One region of the Niveibacterium sp. COAC-50 genome, then DNA from elsewhere that is predicted to be linked to it. Evidence: predicted binding sites of a transcription regulator. Region 1 holds the regulator's gene; each other region holds the start of a gene.

What was found. The regulator sigma-54, encoded in region 1, starts transcription at its own class of promoters, with help from an activator protein. The targets are predictions, from matches to a motif close to TGGCACGCTTNCTGCTNA.
Region 2: HH302_RS22560 (PEP-CTERM sorting domain-containing protein) is a predicted target of sigma-54. The motif match lies at 3,257-3,274, and genes of this name have one in related genera.
Region 3: HH302_RS12835 (TorF family putative porin) is a predicted target of sigma-54. The motif match lies at 3,255-3,272, and genes of this name have one in related genera.

Annotation. Positions count from the first base shown of each region.
Region 1 is NZ_JABCJM010000002.1:555,301-560,516, reverse strand. Features, by position in the region: gene cutA (divalent-cation tolerance protein CutA) at 1-80, opposite strand, end outside; gene HH302_RS10070 (PsiF family protein) at 193-657, opposite strand; gene hprK (HPr(Ser) kinase/phosphatase) at 729-1,673, opposite strand; gene ptsN (PTS IIA-like nitrogen regulatory protein PtsN) at 1,660-2,127, opposite strand; gene hpf (ribosome hibernation-promoting factor, HPF/YfiA family) at 2,245-2,568, opposite strand; gene HH302_RS10050 (RNA polymerase factor sigma-54) at 2,580-4,055, opposite strand; gene lptB (LPS export ABC transporter ATP-binding protein) at 4,072-4,794, opposite strand; gene recX (recombination regulator RecX) at 4,781-5,216, opposite strand, start outside.
Region 2 is NZ_JABCJM010000008.1:42,141-47,356, reverse strand. Features, by position in the region: gene HH302_RS20380 (cache domain-containing protein) at 1-355, shown strand, start outside; gene HH302_RS20375 (response regulator transcription factor) at 360-1,004, shown strand; gene HH302_RS20370 (phosphoribosyltransferase family protein) at 1,010-1,582, opposite strand; gene ubiD (4-hydroxy-3-polyprenylbenzoate decarboxylase) at 1,608-3,089, opposite strand; gene HH302_RS22560 (PEP-CTERM sorting domain-containing protein) at 3,335-4,360, shown strand; gene HH302_RS20355 (lipopolysaccharide assembly protein LapB) at 4,445-5,216, shown strand, end outside.
Region 3 is NZ_JABCJM010000002.1:1,165,924-1,171,139, reverse strand. Features, by position in the region: gene HH302_RS12850 (methionine gamma-lyase) at 1-380, shown strand, start outside; gene HH302_RS12845 (ammonium transporter) at 472-2,031, opposite strand; gene glnK (P-II family nitrogen regulator) at 2,053-2,391, opposite strand; gene HH302_RS12835 (TorF family putative porin) at 2,452-3,213, opposite strand; gene HH302_RS12830 (accessory factor UbiK family protein) at 3,481-3,744, shown strand; gene HH302_RS12825 (cytochrome b) at 3,865-4,407, shown strand; gene HH302_RS12820 (YceI family protein) at 4,421-4,978, shown strand; gene HH302_RS12815 (YceI family protein) at 5,049-5,216, shown strand, end outside.

The sequences.
Region 1 (5,216 bases):
TCCACAAGACGCTGCGCGATGCGTTCTGCCGTCGCCGCGTCAGGAAAGTTGCACATCACGATCAGCACAGGCTCTGTCATGGCCTTACCCCTGAGGACTCCGCCTCTGAATTCTAGCGGCAGCGGCCAGCCGCACCTTGGCTCCAAACAAAAACCCCGCCTAAGGGCGGGGTTTGGTCGCAGCGGCGAGGGTTCAACCCTTAAGGCATTCGCTCATGAACTTCTTGCGGTCGTCACCCGTCTTGCCGGTTGCCTTTTCGTTGCAGACTTTCATCTTGTCTTGCTGCGAGGTGCTGGACTTGGCGTCCGCTTTCGCATCGGCGGCGGGCGCGGCAGCGGGTTTGGCGCTGAGGCAGTCGCTCATGAACTTCTTGCGTTCATCGCCCTTCATGCCCGTCGCCTTTTCATTGCAAACCTTCATCTTGTCCTGCTGGGCGCTGGGTGCCTTGGCATCCGCTTCGGCGGCGGCGGGCTTGGCGCTCAGACAGTCGCTCATGAACTTCTTGCGCTCATCGCCCTTCATGCCGGTCGCCTTCTCGTTGCAGACCTTCATCTTTTCCTGCTGCGCAGTCGGCTTTTTCGCCTCGTCGGCGGCGTGGGCGGGGAGCAGGGCGAACTGCGCGGCCAGAGCTGCAGCCAAGATCACAAGCTTATTCATGCTAGGCCTCCGGAGGAGAGATTGGGGTAGAGCCGCCACCGATGTGGCGGAAGGAGATGCGGGCGTTCGGGCTACAGGTCTTCTTCGTCGAGATCCAGCGCAGAGCGTTGGCGATCAACGAATTCCTGCATCGAGTCTATGCCACGTAACTGAAGAATGGTATTTCGCACCGCCGCTTCCAGCAACACCGCAAGGTTGCGGCCGGCGGCAACCGGCAGGGTGACGCGGCGGGTTGGTACACCGACGATATCCTGCATATCGTCTTCCAGCGGCAGGCGTGGCATCTGCGCGCTTTCGCCGCGGATCTGGCGATGCAGATGTACCACCAGCTTGAGCTTCATCTTCCGGCGGCATGCGGTTTCGCCGAAGATCGTGCGGATGTTCAGGATGCCGAGACCACGGACTTCCAGGAAGTCCTTCAACATTGGCGGGCAGCGCCCTTCCAGCACACCGGGCGCGATGCGCGAGACTTCGACCACGTCGTCCGCGACGAGACCGTGACCGCGCGAGATCAGTTCGAGCGCAAGCTCGGATTTGCCGGCACCGGAATCGCCGGTGATCAGCACGCCGAGCCCGAGCACATCCATGAACACGCCGTGCAGCGAGGTCTTCTCGGCAAGGTTGCGCGCAAGATAGGTGCGCAGCGAATCGATCACGCGGGCCGTCTCGGCCGAGGTTGTGAACATTGCGACGCGTGCGCTTTCGAACGCACTCTGGATCAGCGGCGGCACTTCACATCCGTCCGCCACGATCATCGCTGGCGGGTGCGCCAGCAAGATGCTCTCCAGCTGATGCTGTACCTTGTCGCGTGCCTGGCGACGAATCCAGCCCAGCTCCGCCTCGCCCATCACCTGAATGCGGTTCGGGTGGATGATGTTGAGGTGGCCTACCAGCTCGGCTGGCCACACTTTCTCATTTGGAACCTGAACCTCGACATCGAGCGGGCCGGCGAGATGGCTCAGGCCGAGCCGGTCGCGGTTGTCCTCGTAGATCCGGGCGACGCTAGTTCGCCGCATTCGGGTTCCAGTTCACGAACAGGGTGTGGGCCTCGGACGCATCACTGGCCTGCGCCAGTGCATCGCGGAAGCTGCGGTCGGAGAACATCTGTGCGAGCTCCGATAGCAGTCGCAGGTGGTGCTCGGTGGCGCTTTCCGGCACCAGCAGCACGAACATCAGATTCACCGGCTTGCCGTCCGGGGCCTCGAATGGCACGGGCTGCGCAAGGCGGATGAAGGCACCGACGGCGTCGCGCAGGCCCTTGATACGGCCGTGCGGAATCGCAATGCCTTGTCCAAGGCCGGTGGAGCCGAGCTTTTCACGCGTGAAAAGTGCGTCGTAGACGGCGCTGCGCGCGAGTCCCTGATGGTTTTCGAAGAGCAGGCCAGCCTGTTCGAAGACGCGCTTCTTGCTGCTCGCCTCAAGATCGACGAGCACATTGGACGGCGGCAGCAGCGGGGCGATGAGATTCATGCTTGGGGTTCAGAAATGCACTGCGCGCCCGAAGGCGCGCAGATCCGGGGTCAGCTCATGTTCGGCGCGGGGGCTTTCCGCAAGCTTACGCGCCGGGATTCACTAGAGCGACCGTGATTACGATTCTGCAGATTGGCGCTTGTGCGCCTCGTGGCCGTGATCGTAGGACTTTTCCTTGTGCTTGAGAACCTGCCTGTCCAGTTTGTCCGTCATGGCGTCGATTGCGGCATACAAATCTTCGTCAATGCTCTCGACGAAAATGTCCTTGCCGCGTACATGTACCGTCACTTCCGCCTTTTGCTTCAGCTTTTCCACCGACAGGATCACGTTAACGCTCGTGACGTGATCGAAGTGGCGAATCACGCGATCCAGTTTCGATGTTACGTAGTCGCGGAGCGCGGCGGTAACTTCGAGATGGTGTCCGGTGATGTTCAGGTTCATGATTTATCCTCTCAGATCATCTTGCGCTGGCTGACCGGCGGGATGTTGAGCGACTCGCGGTACTTTGCGATGGTACGCCGCGCAACGACAATCCCCTGCTGGCCGAGAAGCTCGGCAATCCGCGCATCGGATAGCGGTTTTTTGCGATCCTCTGCCGCGACCAGCTGGCGAATCAGCGCACGAATCGCCGTAGCTGAACACGCGCCGCCAGAATCCGTGGCGACGTGGCTGCCGAAAAAATACTTCAGTTCAAGGATACCTCTTGGCGTGGCCATGTACTTCTGCGTGGTCACCCGAGAGATCGTCGACTCATGCAGATCAAGCTGCTCTGCGATTTCGCGCAGTGTCAGCGGACGCATTGCCACGTCCCCATAATCGAAGAACTGCCGCTGGCGGTCAACGATTGCCTGGGATACCCGCAGGATCGTGTCAAACCGTTGCTGCACGTTCTTGATCATCCAGCGTGCCTCCTGCAACTGCCCGGCCAGTGATCCGGCCGAGCCGCGGTTCTGCTGCAGGATTCCGGCGTAGAGCTGGTTGATCCGCAGCTTGGGCATCGCGTCCGGGTTCAGTGTCGCACTCCAGTGGCCGCGCACCTTGCGCACGATCACATCCGGGATCACATATCGCGTCTCGATTGCGGCAAACCGCGCACCGGGGCGCGGATCGAGGCTGCAAACGAGCTGGTGCGCCTCGCGCAGGGTTTCGTCGCTGCAACCCAGATGCCGCTTGAGTCGCACGAAATCCCGCGCGGCCAGCAGCTCCAGATGCTGCTCGACGATGATGATCGCGGCTTCACGCGCAGCGCTCTCAGGCAGCAGGCGCAATTGCAGCTTCAGGCATTCGCCTGGCGAGCGTGCGCCGATGCCCGGCGGATCGAGGTTCTGCAGGTGCGCGAGGGCGATCTGCAGCTCGTCGACGTCAACTTCAAACTCGGACGGCAACAGCTCCAGCAGTTCGTCGAGCGGCTGGGTCAGATAGCCATCGTCGTCGAGCGCTTCGATCATGAAGCGCAGCAGCGCGCGATCGCGGTCCGACAGCGGCATTAGGGCAACTTGTTCATCCAGGTGGTCGCGCAGGCTCGTCTGCGCAGCACGGAATTCCTGGAAATCCGTCTCGTCGTCATCGTCGCGATTGCCGCTGCCGCTGCCGCCGCCTTCGCCGGACCACTCGGTGGGGCCGTCGTCATAGCTGCCGGCATCGTCGAAGCTCGGCTCGCTTGGTTCGGGCGAGGTCTCGGCCGCTTCGGCCGCCGCATCGTTGGCGGTGTCGGTGCGTTCGTCGCCGCTCGGCGCGGTGGCGGATTGCCCCCAGGCTTCCGGGTCCGACTCGGCGTCTTCGCGTTCGAGCAAGGGGTTCTCGAGCAGCATGCGCTCGATTTCGCTGTTGAGCTCCAGTGTCGATAGCTGCAGCAGCTTGATCGACTGTTGCAGCTGCGGGGTCAGCGCGAGCTGCTGGGAGATGCGGAGCTGGAGCGAGGGCTTCATCGTGGGGGTTGCGCGATCAGAGTCGGAAATGCTCGCCGAGGTAAACCTCGCGAACCTTGTCGTTCTGGACGATTTCGTCGGGGCGGCCGCTGGCGAGCACCACCCCTTCGGTGATGATGTAAGCGCGGTCGCAGATGCCCAGCGTCTCGCGCACGTTGTGATCGGTGATCAGCACGCCGATGTTGCGATCCTTCAGGAAGCGGATGATCTTCTGGATATCGATCACCGCGATCGGGTCGACGCCGGCGAAGGGTTCGTCGAGCAGGATCACCTGCGGGTTGGTGGCCAGCGCGCGGGCAATTTCAACCCGCCGCCGCTCGCCGCCCGAGAGGGACATCGCGGTTGCATCGCGCAAGTGCGTGATGCCCAACTCGCCCAGCAGCTCATCGAGCCGCGCGGTGAGTTTGTCCTTCGGCAGCTTCTGCAGTTCGAGCACTGCGAGGATGTTCTCGGCCACCGTGAGCTTGCGGAATACCGAGTTTTCCTGCGGCAGGTAGGACAAGCCCAGATGCGCCCGCTTGTGGATCGGCAGGTGGGTGATTTCCTTGTCGTCGAGGGTGATCGTGCCGCCGTCGGCACGCACCAAGCCAACGATCATGTAGAAACAGGTCGTCTTGCCGGCGCCGTTGGGGCCGAGCAGGCCGACCACCTCACCGCTGCCGACTTCGAAGCCGACATCGCGCACGACAGTGCGTGCCTTGTAGCGCTTGGATAGACCGCCTACCTTAAGCAGACTCATCGAACGGCTCTTTCAACACTTTTCTTACGACCTCCGCGGAAAATCCGCGGGCGGTCAGAAAGCGCGCCTGGCGCGCCCATTCCTTTGCATCGCCCGGCGTACTGCCGAACTTGCGCGCCCACACTGCACGGGCGCGCTCCAGTTCTGTCTCGCCCAACTCACTCGCCAGCGCTTCGGAGATCGTTTCCGGATCCACGCCGCGCTGTGCGAGTTCATGCTGGATGCGTCGCTGGCCGAGCCGGCCGGCACGGCTGCGCACGTAACTTTCGGCAAAGCGGCTGTCGGACAGCAGGCCCAGTTCGCTCATCCGGTCGAGTACCGCTTCGACCGCGTCCGGCTCACCGTGCGCGGCCAGCTTGCGCGCCAACTCGGCCCGGCTGTGTTCGCGCTGCGCCAGCGTTCGGAGCGCGCGGGCCTTCAGC
Region 2 (5,216 bases), on a different contig from region 1:
CCGCACGCAGATCGCAGCGCAGTGCGACGCCGACCGCGACATCGCGCTCCCGGAAGCCGTGGCGACAGCGCTCTTCCGGGTCGTGCAGGAAGCCCTGGCGAATATCGAACGCCATGCCGGCGCGCACACGGTCCGGGTTGCGCTTTCAAGCGCTGACGGCGGGGTCCGCCTGCGGGTTTCGGACGACGGCAAAGGGTTCGACCTCGACGAGGTGCACGAACACCCTCGCGGCGGCCTTGGGCTCTCCAGCATGCGCGAGCGGGTGGAAACGCTGGGCGGACGTTTCGACTTGCGTTCCGGCCCGGAGGGCACGACGATTGAAGCCCTGCTTCCCGAATCTGCGCTACGGCCCTGACACGATGTCCCATCCAACCGGCGGTTCTTCCTCCATCCGCATCCTGCTCGTCGACGACCACCCGCTGGTGCGGGATGGCGTGAGGGCAAGGCTCGAAGCAGTGCCTGGCTTCCGCGTCGTCGCCGAGGCCGGCTCGGCAGCCGAAGCGCTGACGATGGTCGAACAGCACGCGCCCGATATCGCGCTGATGGATGTCGGCCTGCCGGGCACCAATGGCGTGGAACTCGCCCGCCAATGCCACGAGCGATTCCCCGCCCTGCGCATCGTGATGCTGACCATGCACGACCAGCCGCAGGTAGTTGTCGAAGCCTTTCGCGTCGGCGCCCGCGGCTATGTACTGAAGGACAGCCCGGCGCAGGAGATCGTCTCCGCCATCGAAACAGTGATGGCCGGCCGCCGCTACTACTCGGCTGGCGTGGCAGACGCGCTGGCACACGGGGCAACGCCCGACCCCCTGCTCACGCAGCGCGAGAAGGAAGTGCTCGCCTTCATTGCGGAAGGCCTGTCGAGCAAGGAGATCGCTCAGCGGCTGGATCTATCGGTGCGCACGGTCGAAACGCATCGGCTCAACATCAAACGCAAGCTGGAACTCGACGGTTCCGCCGCACTGGCGCGCTTCGCAGTCGAACGCAAACGGACCGGGCTGTAAGCCAATCAACGGCCGACGAAATGCGTGGGCCGCAGCAGCTCGATCTTGAACTCCGGTTCGTACGGGGGCACGTGGCATTCAACGACGTCGCGGTCTGACAACTGCAAACACAGACCGACGACTTCGGCCTTCACCGGCAACGACGCCACACAGCGATCCGCCAACACCGCCGCATGAACCGCTGCAGCGCCACGCTGCGTGAGGTAGCCGACAACGCGGGCGAGTGAATGCCCCTGGTAGAGCACGTCATCCACCACCAGCACCGTCGCGCTTGAAAGATCACGCGCAGAAAACTCGGTGTTCTCGGTCAGTTGCGTGTCGGCGTGCAACAGTGCCAGATCGTCCCCGTAGCGCTTGAGTTTGATCTCGTAACGCGGCAGCGCCAGGCCGTAGATGGCCTGCAGACGCGCTTGCAACATCGCGGACAGCGGCCCGCCGCGCCGAAGGATGCCGAGCAACAGCGGATCGTCCGCCCCGGCGAGCAGCGGAAAGGCCTGCGCCGCCATCCAGTCGATCACCCGCTCAAGGCGCGGCGCATCGTAAAGCGTGAAGCGTTCCCCCTGCACCGTGGTATCCATAGCGGCCCTCCAGCCCGTCTGCGCGCTATAACCCGAGCGCACCCCACATGGCGTCCACCCGTTGCTTCACGGCAGCATCCATCTCGATCGTGCGACCCCACTCGCGCTGCGTTTCACCCGGCCATTTGTTGGTGGCGTCCAGGCCCATCTTGCTGCCGAGCCCCGCCACCGGTGAAGCAAAATCAAGGTAGTCGATCGGCGTGTTGTCGACCAGCGTGGTGTCGCGCGTCGCATCTACCCGCGTGGTCATCGCCCAGATCACTTCTTTCCAGTCGCGCACGTCGACATCGTCGTCCACGACGATGATGAACTTGGTGTACATGAACTGGCGCAGGAAGCTCCAGATACCGAACATCACGCGTTTGGCGTGGCCCGGGTAGGCCTTCTTGATGCTCACCACCGCCAGACGGTAGGAGCAACCCTCCGGCGGCAGATAGAAGTCGACAATCTCGGGAAACTGCTTCTGCAACAGCGGCACGAATACTTCGTTGAGCGCGAGCCCGAGCATCGCCGGCTCATCCGGCGGTTTACCGGTGTAGGTGCTGTGGTAGATCGGGTTACGGCGCATCGTGATGCGTTCGACCGTAAACACCGGGAAGTCCGATACCTCGTTGTAGTAGCCGGTGTGGTCACCGTAGGGGCCTTCGGGCGCCATATCATCGGGGTGGATCACGCCTTCAAGCACGATCTCGGCCGAGGCGGGAACCTGCAACTCGGAGCCGAGGCACTTCACCAATTCGGTCTTCGCCCCCCGCAACAGGCCGGCGAACTGGTACTCGGACAGGCTATCGGGCACAGGCGTCACCGCCCCCAGGATGGTCGCCGGATCGCAGCCGAGCACCACGGCAACCGGAAATGGTTTTCCCGGATTTGCTTGCTGATGTTCGCGAAAATCCAGCGCGCCACCTCGATGCGCCAACCAGCGCATGATGACCCGGTTAGCTCCGAGCACCTGCTGGCGGTAGATGCCCAGGTTCTGGCGCTGCTTCTGCGGGCCGCGCGTCACGACCAGTCCCCAGGTGATCAGGGGCGCAGCATCACCCGGCCAGCAGTGCTGGATCGGCAGACGCGACAGGTCGACGTCCTTGCCCTCCCATACGACCTCCTGACACAGCGCAGACCCGACGACCTTCGGCGACATGTTCATCACCTGCTTGAAGATCGGCAGCTTCTCCCAGGCATCCTTAAGCCCTTTCGGTGGCTCGGGCTCCTTAAGGAAGGCGAGCAGCTTGCCCACTTCGCGCAAGGTCGTCTTCCAGTCACCGTCCTCGCCCATGCCATAGGCCACGCGCTGCGGCGTACCGAAAAGGTTGGCCAGAACAGGCATCGCGCACGTGCGCCCCTGCGTGTGCGCATTCTCGAACAAGAGCGCCGGACCGCCCGCACGCAAAACGCGGTCGGCAATCTCGGTCATTTCAAGGTGTGTATCCACCGGATGGGCGATGCGCTTGAGCTCGCCGCGGCTTTCGAGTTGCGCAATGAAGTCGCGCAGATCCTTGTAACGCATCGCAGTTGGCGTCTTTCAAACTGGGTCCGATATGGCCGCGATGATACCGCCGGGGCTCCACGTACGCCGCGTGGGCGTCGACGGATTTTCTTACACCGCATTTGTCGCAACCGACAAACAGAACAAAACCCTCAACAATTTCAATTAGATAGAAGACAAACCACGGCTGGCACGAAGACTGCTTATACCTCTGCGAGTCAGGACATCGTCCTGCCAACCAACGACAACGAGGCTAAATCGTGAAAATGAAATCACTCGCTGCCGCCATCCTGCTGATCGGCGGTGCTGCAATCTCGACGGCCGCAAGCGCCGGCGCAGTCATCACCAACGGGACCGTCAGCCTTGGCGTTAACGACTTGGGCGCACTGAACTACGGCGGTGTGGGCCTCAAATTCAACGCTACCGGCTACGACAGCACGGTCTACGGCTGCACCTGCGAAGGTTGGGGCGCAGCGATCGCGTCGACCGGCGCCGCTGGCTACCAAAACACGTCCGTCGGTACCGGCGGTCTGAGCCTGGTGTCCTTCACCTCCACCGCGTCGACCGCCATCTCGGTGTCGCGAGTGCTAAGCGCTTCCGGCGCAGCCGTTCTGGAAGTAACGCACAACTATCACCCGATCGCCGGCACCACTGCGCTTTACGCAGATGATGTGACCATCAAGAATCTGCAAACGTTCGCGATCGCTTCGGGCGACCTGCGGTATCGCCGCGTGATGGACTGGGACATCGGCCCGACCGCGTTCAACGAGTTCGTGACGATTCAAGGCGTGCCGGGCGCGCTGGGCATCGCCAACGGCAGCAACCTGCTGCACACGACGCGCGATGGTTTCTCGTCTTCGAACCCGCTGGCCTCCAGCCACCGCCTGCTTGGCGCGACTGCTTGCGCACAAGACGATGCGAACTTCACCGACTGCGGCCCGGATGACCACGGCGCGCTGTTCGACTTCAACTTCGCAGCGGTTGGCGCGGGTGAAAGCATCAAGTTCACCACATACTACGGTGCAGCATCGACCGAAGCCGGTGCTGATCTTGCTCGCCGCATGGTCGATGGCGACGCATCCGACGTTGAAATCGGTATCTACTCGTATGGCCAAGCCAACGTAGCCGGCGGCCCGACGACTGGTGTGCCGAACACCTTCATCTTCGGCTTCGGCGCCTCGGGTGGTGTGTTCATCCCGCCGGGTGGCGATGTTCCGGAACCGGGCAGCCTCGCGCTGGCCGGTCTGGGCCTTGCCGGTCTGGCAGCTGCACGCCGTCGCCGCGCGAAGTAAGTTTTCGCTGTAGCACGCACAAGTACCCCTTTCCGGTTTCCGGAAAGGGGTATTCTTTTTTTGTGTCCAGCCTCCCGCCAACAAATGAAACTCCGCCATCTCGCCGTCTTGCTCGCCAGCCTGACGCCACTCGCATCGCTCGCAACGCCGATTCATAATTTTCTCGACATCCAGCCGCGCTCAGCCGCCAAGGCGACAACGCCGCTCGATAAGGGTTATGACGCGTTGAACGAAGGGAAGTACGACCAGGCGAGGCAGTTGTTCAGTGAAGCCGCGAAGGCGGAGCCCGCCAATCCCCTGCCCTTGCTTGGGCTGGCTGACATCGCACGCCTGCAGCACAAGGACGCTGAGGCCAGCGACTGGGTGAAGAAAGCCTACAAAGTCGCCCCGCAGTCTGTGGACTCCCTGGTCGCGATGGCGCGCCTGAGCATGGCCACGAAACAGTGGAAAGAGGCCGAGCGTTTTGCGCTCGAAGCCGCTAAAGCCGGCCCCACTGCGGCAGCCCCTCAACTGGATCTGGGTGAGCTGTACCTGAACGTCCTTCACAAGCCGGATCTCGCGGCAGAGGCGTTCCGAAAGGCGTCAGAACTGAAGCCAGACCATGCTGGCGCGCGTTTTGGCCTCGGGATGGCATTGCTCGCGAAGCAGAACCCTGCCGACGCAACGCGCGCCATGAATGAGGCGGTGCGCCTGGCGCCGGAGAACCCGTTGTCGTACTACGGGCTCGGCCAGGCGGAAGCGGCACGGGGTGACTACCGGGCTGCAGCACGTGCCTTTGACCGCGCGGTGGCACTTGATCCGAAATTTGGCTCCGCGATGGTCGCAGGGGCGGACGCCCGGCAAGCCTCTGGCGACA
Region 3 (5,216 bases), 610 kb from region 1:
ACCCGCTGGTCGAGCGGGTGCATTACCCGGACCTGCCGGACAACCCGCAACGCATGCTGGCGCTACGCCAGATGAAGCGCGCCGGCGGCATGATCGCGTTCGAACTCAAGGGCGGCATCGAAACCGGGCGCCGCTTCATGAACGCGCTGCAACTTGTGACGCGCGCCGTGAGCCTCGGCGATCCGGAGACGCTGGCACAGCACCCGGCCAGCATGACGCATTCGACTTACACGCCGGAGGAGCGCGCGGCACACGGCATCCCGGAAGGTCTGGTGCGTGTGTCGGCCGGCCTTGAGGATGCGGAAGACCTGCTCGCCGATATCGAACAGGCCCTTGCCGTCGCCGCGGTCGGCGTGCCAGGCGAGAGCGCGGCCGCGTAAGCGCTGGTCGCGCCATGCAAACAAAAACGGGCGCCCGAGGGCGCCCGTTTTGCTTTGTTCCGGCGGCATGCCGCCGGCCCTGTACGACAGATCAGTTGTGATAGGCCGATTCGCCGTGCGAGGCAATGTCCAGGCCCTCGCGCTCTTCGTCTTCCGCGACACGCAGGCCGATGAAGAGGTCGACCAGCTTGTACGCAACCAAGGACACAACACCCGACCAGATGACCGTGGTGCCAACGGCCCACAGCTGGCTCGTGACCTGCGCCGAGATGCTGTAGTCGCCAACCTTGTTGGCCACATAGTCGATGACGCCTGCGCCACCGAGGGCCGGATCCGCGAACACGCCGGTCAGGATGGCACCCAGGATGCCGCCGACGCCATGCACGCCGAACACATCAAGCGCGTCATCCGCACCAAGCAGCTTCTTCAGGCCATTGACGCCCCACAGGCAGATCAGGCCGGCAGCGAGGCCGATGATCAGTGCGCCCATGATGCCGACAAAGCCACAAGCCGGGGTGATTGCAACGAGGCCAGCAACAGCACCCGACGCAGCACCCAGCATCGAGGGCTTGCCCTTGATCAGCCATTCAGCGAACAGCCAAGCCAGCGCAGCCATCGCGGTAGCGACCATGGTGTTGGCGAAGGCCAGCGCGGCAGCACCGTTGGCTTCCAGGTTGGAACCGGCGTTGAAACCGAACCAGCCCACCCACAGCAGCGAAGCACCGATCATCGTCATCGTCAGGCTGTGCGGCGCCATCGCCTCACGGCCGTAACCGATACGCTTGCCAACCATGAAGGCACCGACCAGGCCGGCCATCGCAGCGTTGATGTGCACCACCGTGCCACCAGCGAAGTCGAGCGCGCCCTTCTGGAACAGGAAGCCAGCGGTCGCGGCGGCCTTGTCGGCAGCAGCAGCGTCGGTGTAGGCATCCGGGCCCGCCCAGTACCAGACCATGTGAGCGATCGGCAGGTACGAGAAGGTGAACCACAGCACGATGAACAGCAGCACCGCGGAGAACTTCATGCGCTCAGCAAAGGCACCGACGATCAGGGCCGGCGTGATTGCAGCGAAGGTCGCCTGGAACATCACGTAGATCAGCTCGGGGATATAGACGCCCTTCGAGAAGGTCGCTGCGCCCGAATCCGGGGTGATGCCCTTCAGGAACAGTTTGTCGAAGCCGCCGATGAACGCGTTGCCCTCAGTAAAGGCGAGCGAGTAGCCGAACACCGTCCACAGCACGACGCAGAGCGCGAAGATCACGAACACCTGCATCAGGATCGACAGCATGTTCTTCGAGCGCACGAGGCCGCCGTAGAACAGCGCGAGGCCCGGAATCGTCATCAGCGTCACGAGCAGCGTGGCAACGATCATCCAGGAGGTATCACCCTTGTTCGGGGCGGGGGTTGCGGCCGGTGCGGCAGCAGCCGGTGCAGCTTCCGCGGCGGCGGGCGCAGCAGCGGGCGCTTCGGCGGTGGCAGCCGGCGCAGCGTCGGCCGGTTTGGCGTCAGCGGCGGGGGCTTCGGCAGCCGGCTTGGCCGCTTCGGTGGTGGCAACCGCGCCGGTCGCCTCATTGCTCTGATCCGAGGACCAGGCCGGGGCTGCGATACCGACGGACAGCGCCGTCAGCAGGATCGCGAGCATCTTCTTCATGTCGAAATCTCCTTGTCTGCCTTAGAGCGCTTCAGCGCCGGTCTCGCCGGTGCGGATGCGGATAGCCTGTTCGAGATCGAAGACGAAGATCTTTCCGTCACCGATCTTGCCGGTGCTGGCGGCCTTCTCGACCGCTTCGATGACCTGGTCGAGCAGATCGTCGGCGATTGCGATTTCGATCTTCACCTTGGGCAGAAAGTCGACGACGTACTCTGCGCCGCGATACAGCTCGGTGTGACCCTTCTGACGGCCGAAGCCCTTGACCTCGGTGACGGTGATGCCCTGCACGCCGATCGCGCTGAGGGCCTCGCGCACCTCGTCAAGCTTGAACGGCTTGATGATGGCGGTGACGAATTTCATGTTGGCTCCTTGGGTGGAACGCGGCATCCCGGGGGAGGGATGCCGTGTGCTAAACCGGAATTAGAGAGTCTTGCCTACGGTGAAGAGGACGCGGCCAGCGCCCATGTCCTTGTCAAACGCGTTGTGATAGAACTCGCCCGCGTCGCCCTTGGCGTTGGTGCCGCTGTAGAAGAGGCCGAAGGTCAGGCCCAGCGCATCGGCGGTACCGCCCAGCTTGTAATCGGTGTAGGACGCGTCATCGAAGCCCTTGACGCTCTGGTAGCCCACGTGGGCAACCAGGTTCACACCCTCGGCAACCGGGAAGGTGCCCGTTGCATCAAGGTAGTAGCTGCCGCTGGTCTTGTCACCGTTCGGGGCCTTGGCGCCAAACAGGTTGGTGAAGGAGTACGAGCCCTTCAGCGTGATCCACTTGTAGCTGCCGGCCACGTAGCCTTCCAGCGTGTTCGGGCTGGTGAAGCCATCCGGATAGGTGCCCGGGTAGTAGTACTGCAGCAGGCCGACGTCGTAACCGAAGTCACCGGCCGTGCCCTTGTAGCCACCGTAGAAGTCCATCTCGATCGGGGCGCTGATACCGCCTGCATCGGACAGCCAGCTGATGTTCGACGCCCAGGTGCCGAGGTAGATGCCGCTCTCGTGCGCAAAGTCGATGCCGCCCTGAATGGCAGGCTTGTGGTTGGTCTGCGTGATCCCGCGATAGATGTATTCCGAGGCCAGCGTGAAGTTTCCGGTCAGCGTGTAGGGCGCCTTGGCTTCTTCGGCCATGGCCGAACCGGAAGCGGCAAAGCCAGCGATCAGGGCGGTAGCGATCAGGGTCTTGCGCATTTCAATCTCCGTCATGGGATGAGAATCGTGGTGACGGGCCTAATGCAGAATCCGTGCCACAGACTCGAAAACCCCGTCCGCGCACCGTTTGATCGCGCCTTGCGATGTCCCCGCCCGCATCGCCGCACCGTTTTGCCCCGCATCCGGAAGCAATTCGCACCACGACGGTGCGATTCCGGGTTTCCCCGCATGCCGCACTGTCCCGGTGCATGAAATGGCGCGTGCTAAACTGGCTGCAAGCCCTTGAAACCCTTACGGAGAGCCGCCATGGAGCCGCCCAAGTTCGTCGATGAGATCCAGAAGAAAGTAGCGGAACTGCTCGAGAGCAGCCCCGCGCGGGACATCGAACGCAACGCGAAGGCAGCGTTTGCATCGGTGCTGGGCAAGATGGATCTGGTGACGCGCGAGGAATTCGACGTTCAGCGCGAGGTGCTTGCGCGCGCACGTGAACAATTGGTGCGACTGGAAGCCCGCGTCATCGAGCTGGAAGCCGAACTCGCCCGCAGCAAGGCCGGCAACGAAAATAAGTGAATCAGTTTCATCTGATTCGCCAGAAACTTTCGCTGGAATGACGGAGTCTGTGGCTCTAGCATGCAGTAAATACTGAACCGCATCGAACGATTGCGGACTGCATGCAGAGAGCCCACAGACATGACAACAGCCCCAACGCAATACACCCGCACCGCGATCGCACTGCACTGGCTGATCGCGCTGCTGATCTTCATCGCCTTCCCGGTCGGCCTTTACATGGTCGACCTTCCCCTCTCCCCGCAGAAACTCAAGATCATCAGCTGGCACAAGTGGGCCGGCATCACGGTGCTCGCGCTGGTGCTGGTGCGCATCCTGTGGCGCGCCACACATCGCCCGCCCGCCTTGCCGGATTCCATGAGCGGCATCGAAAAGCTCGCCGCGCATGGCGCACATCACCTGCTCTACCTGCTGATGATCGCGGTACCGATGGCCGGCTGGCTGATGAGCTCGGCCAAGGGCTTTCCGGTGGTCTGGTTCGGAGTACTGCCGCTGCCCGATCTGATCGGCAAGAGTGAACCGCTCGCCGAGTTCTTCGAGGAAGCACACGAAATCCTCGCCTGGTTGATGGCACTGATCGTCGTTGCGCACGCAGCGGCGGCAGTGAAGCACCACTTCGCAGCACGCGACGGCGTCCTTGCCCGCATGCTGCCCTTCCTGAAGTAAGCGGAGTCCCAACATGAAGATTCTCGTCACGGCCCTCGCGGCCGCCGCCCTCGCTTTGCCCGCTGCCGCCGTCGAATACGGCACGCTGGATCCGGCCAAGAGCAGCCTCGCCTTCACGTCCAAGCAGATGGGCGTGCCGGTCGACGGCAAGTTCAACAAGTTCAAGGTTGCGCTGAGCTTCGACCCGGCGGCCGTACAGAAGGCCAGCGCAGGGTTTGAGCTGGAGCTCGCCAGCATCGACGCCGGCAGCAAGGAAGCCAACGACGAGGTGGTGGGCAAGGATTGGTTCAACGCGAAGCAATTCCCGACCGCGGTGTTCAAGTCCACCAGCGTCAAGGCACTCGGCGGCAATCGCTTCGAAGTGACCGGCCCTTTGACGATCAAGGGCCGCACGCAGAACGTGACGGCGCCGTTTACCTACAAGGCTGACGGCGCCAACGGCGTGTTCGAAGGGGCCTTCACGATCAAGCGTCTGCAGTTCGGCATCGGCGAAGGCCCATGGGGGGACACCTCCACGGTCGCCGACGATGTGCAGATCAAGTTCCGCCTCGTCGCCGCTGCGCGCAAGTAATCCGGATCACCGATCGCCGGCACCCACCGGGGCCGGCGACACCACTCACCCCGCAACAGGAGTCACCCAAATGAAGAAACTGATCATCGCTGTCACGCTCGCCGCCCTGTCGGGCGCCGCCGCAGCCGCCGCAGAAACCTACAACTTCGACCCGACCCACACCTGGCCGAGCTTCGAGATCAACCACTTCGGCCTGTCGACACAGCGCGGCCGTTTCGACAAGACCACCGGCAAGGCG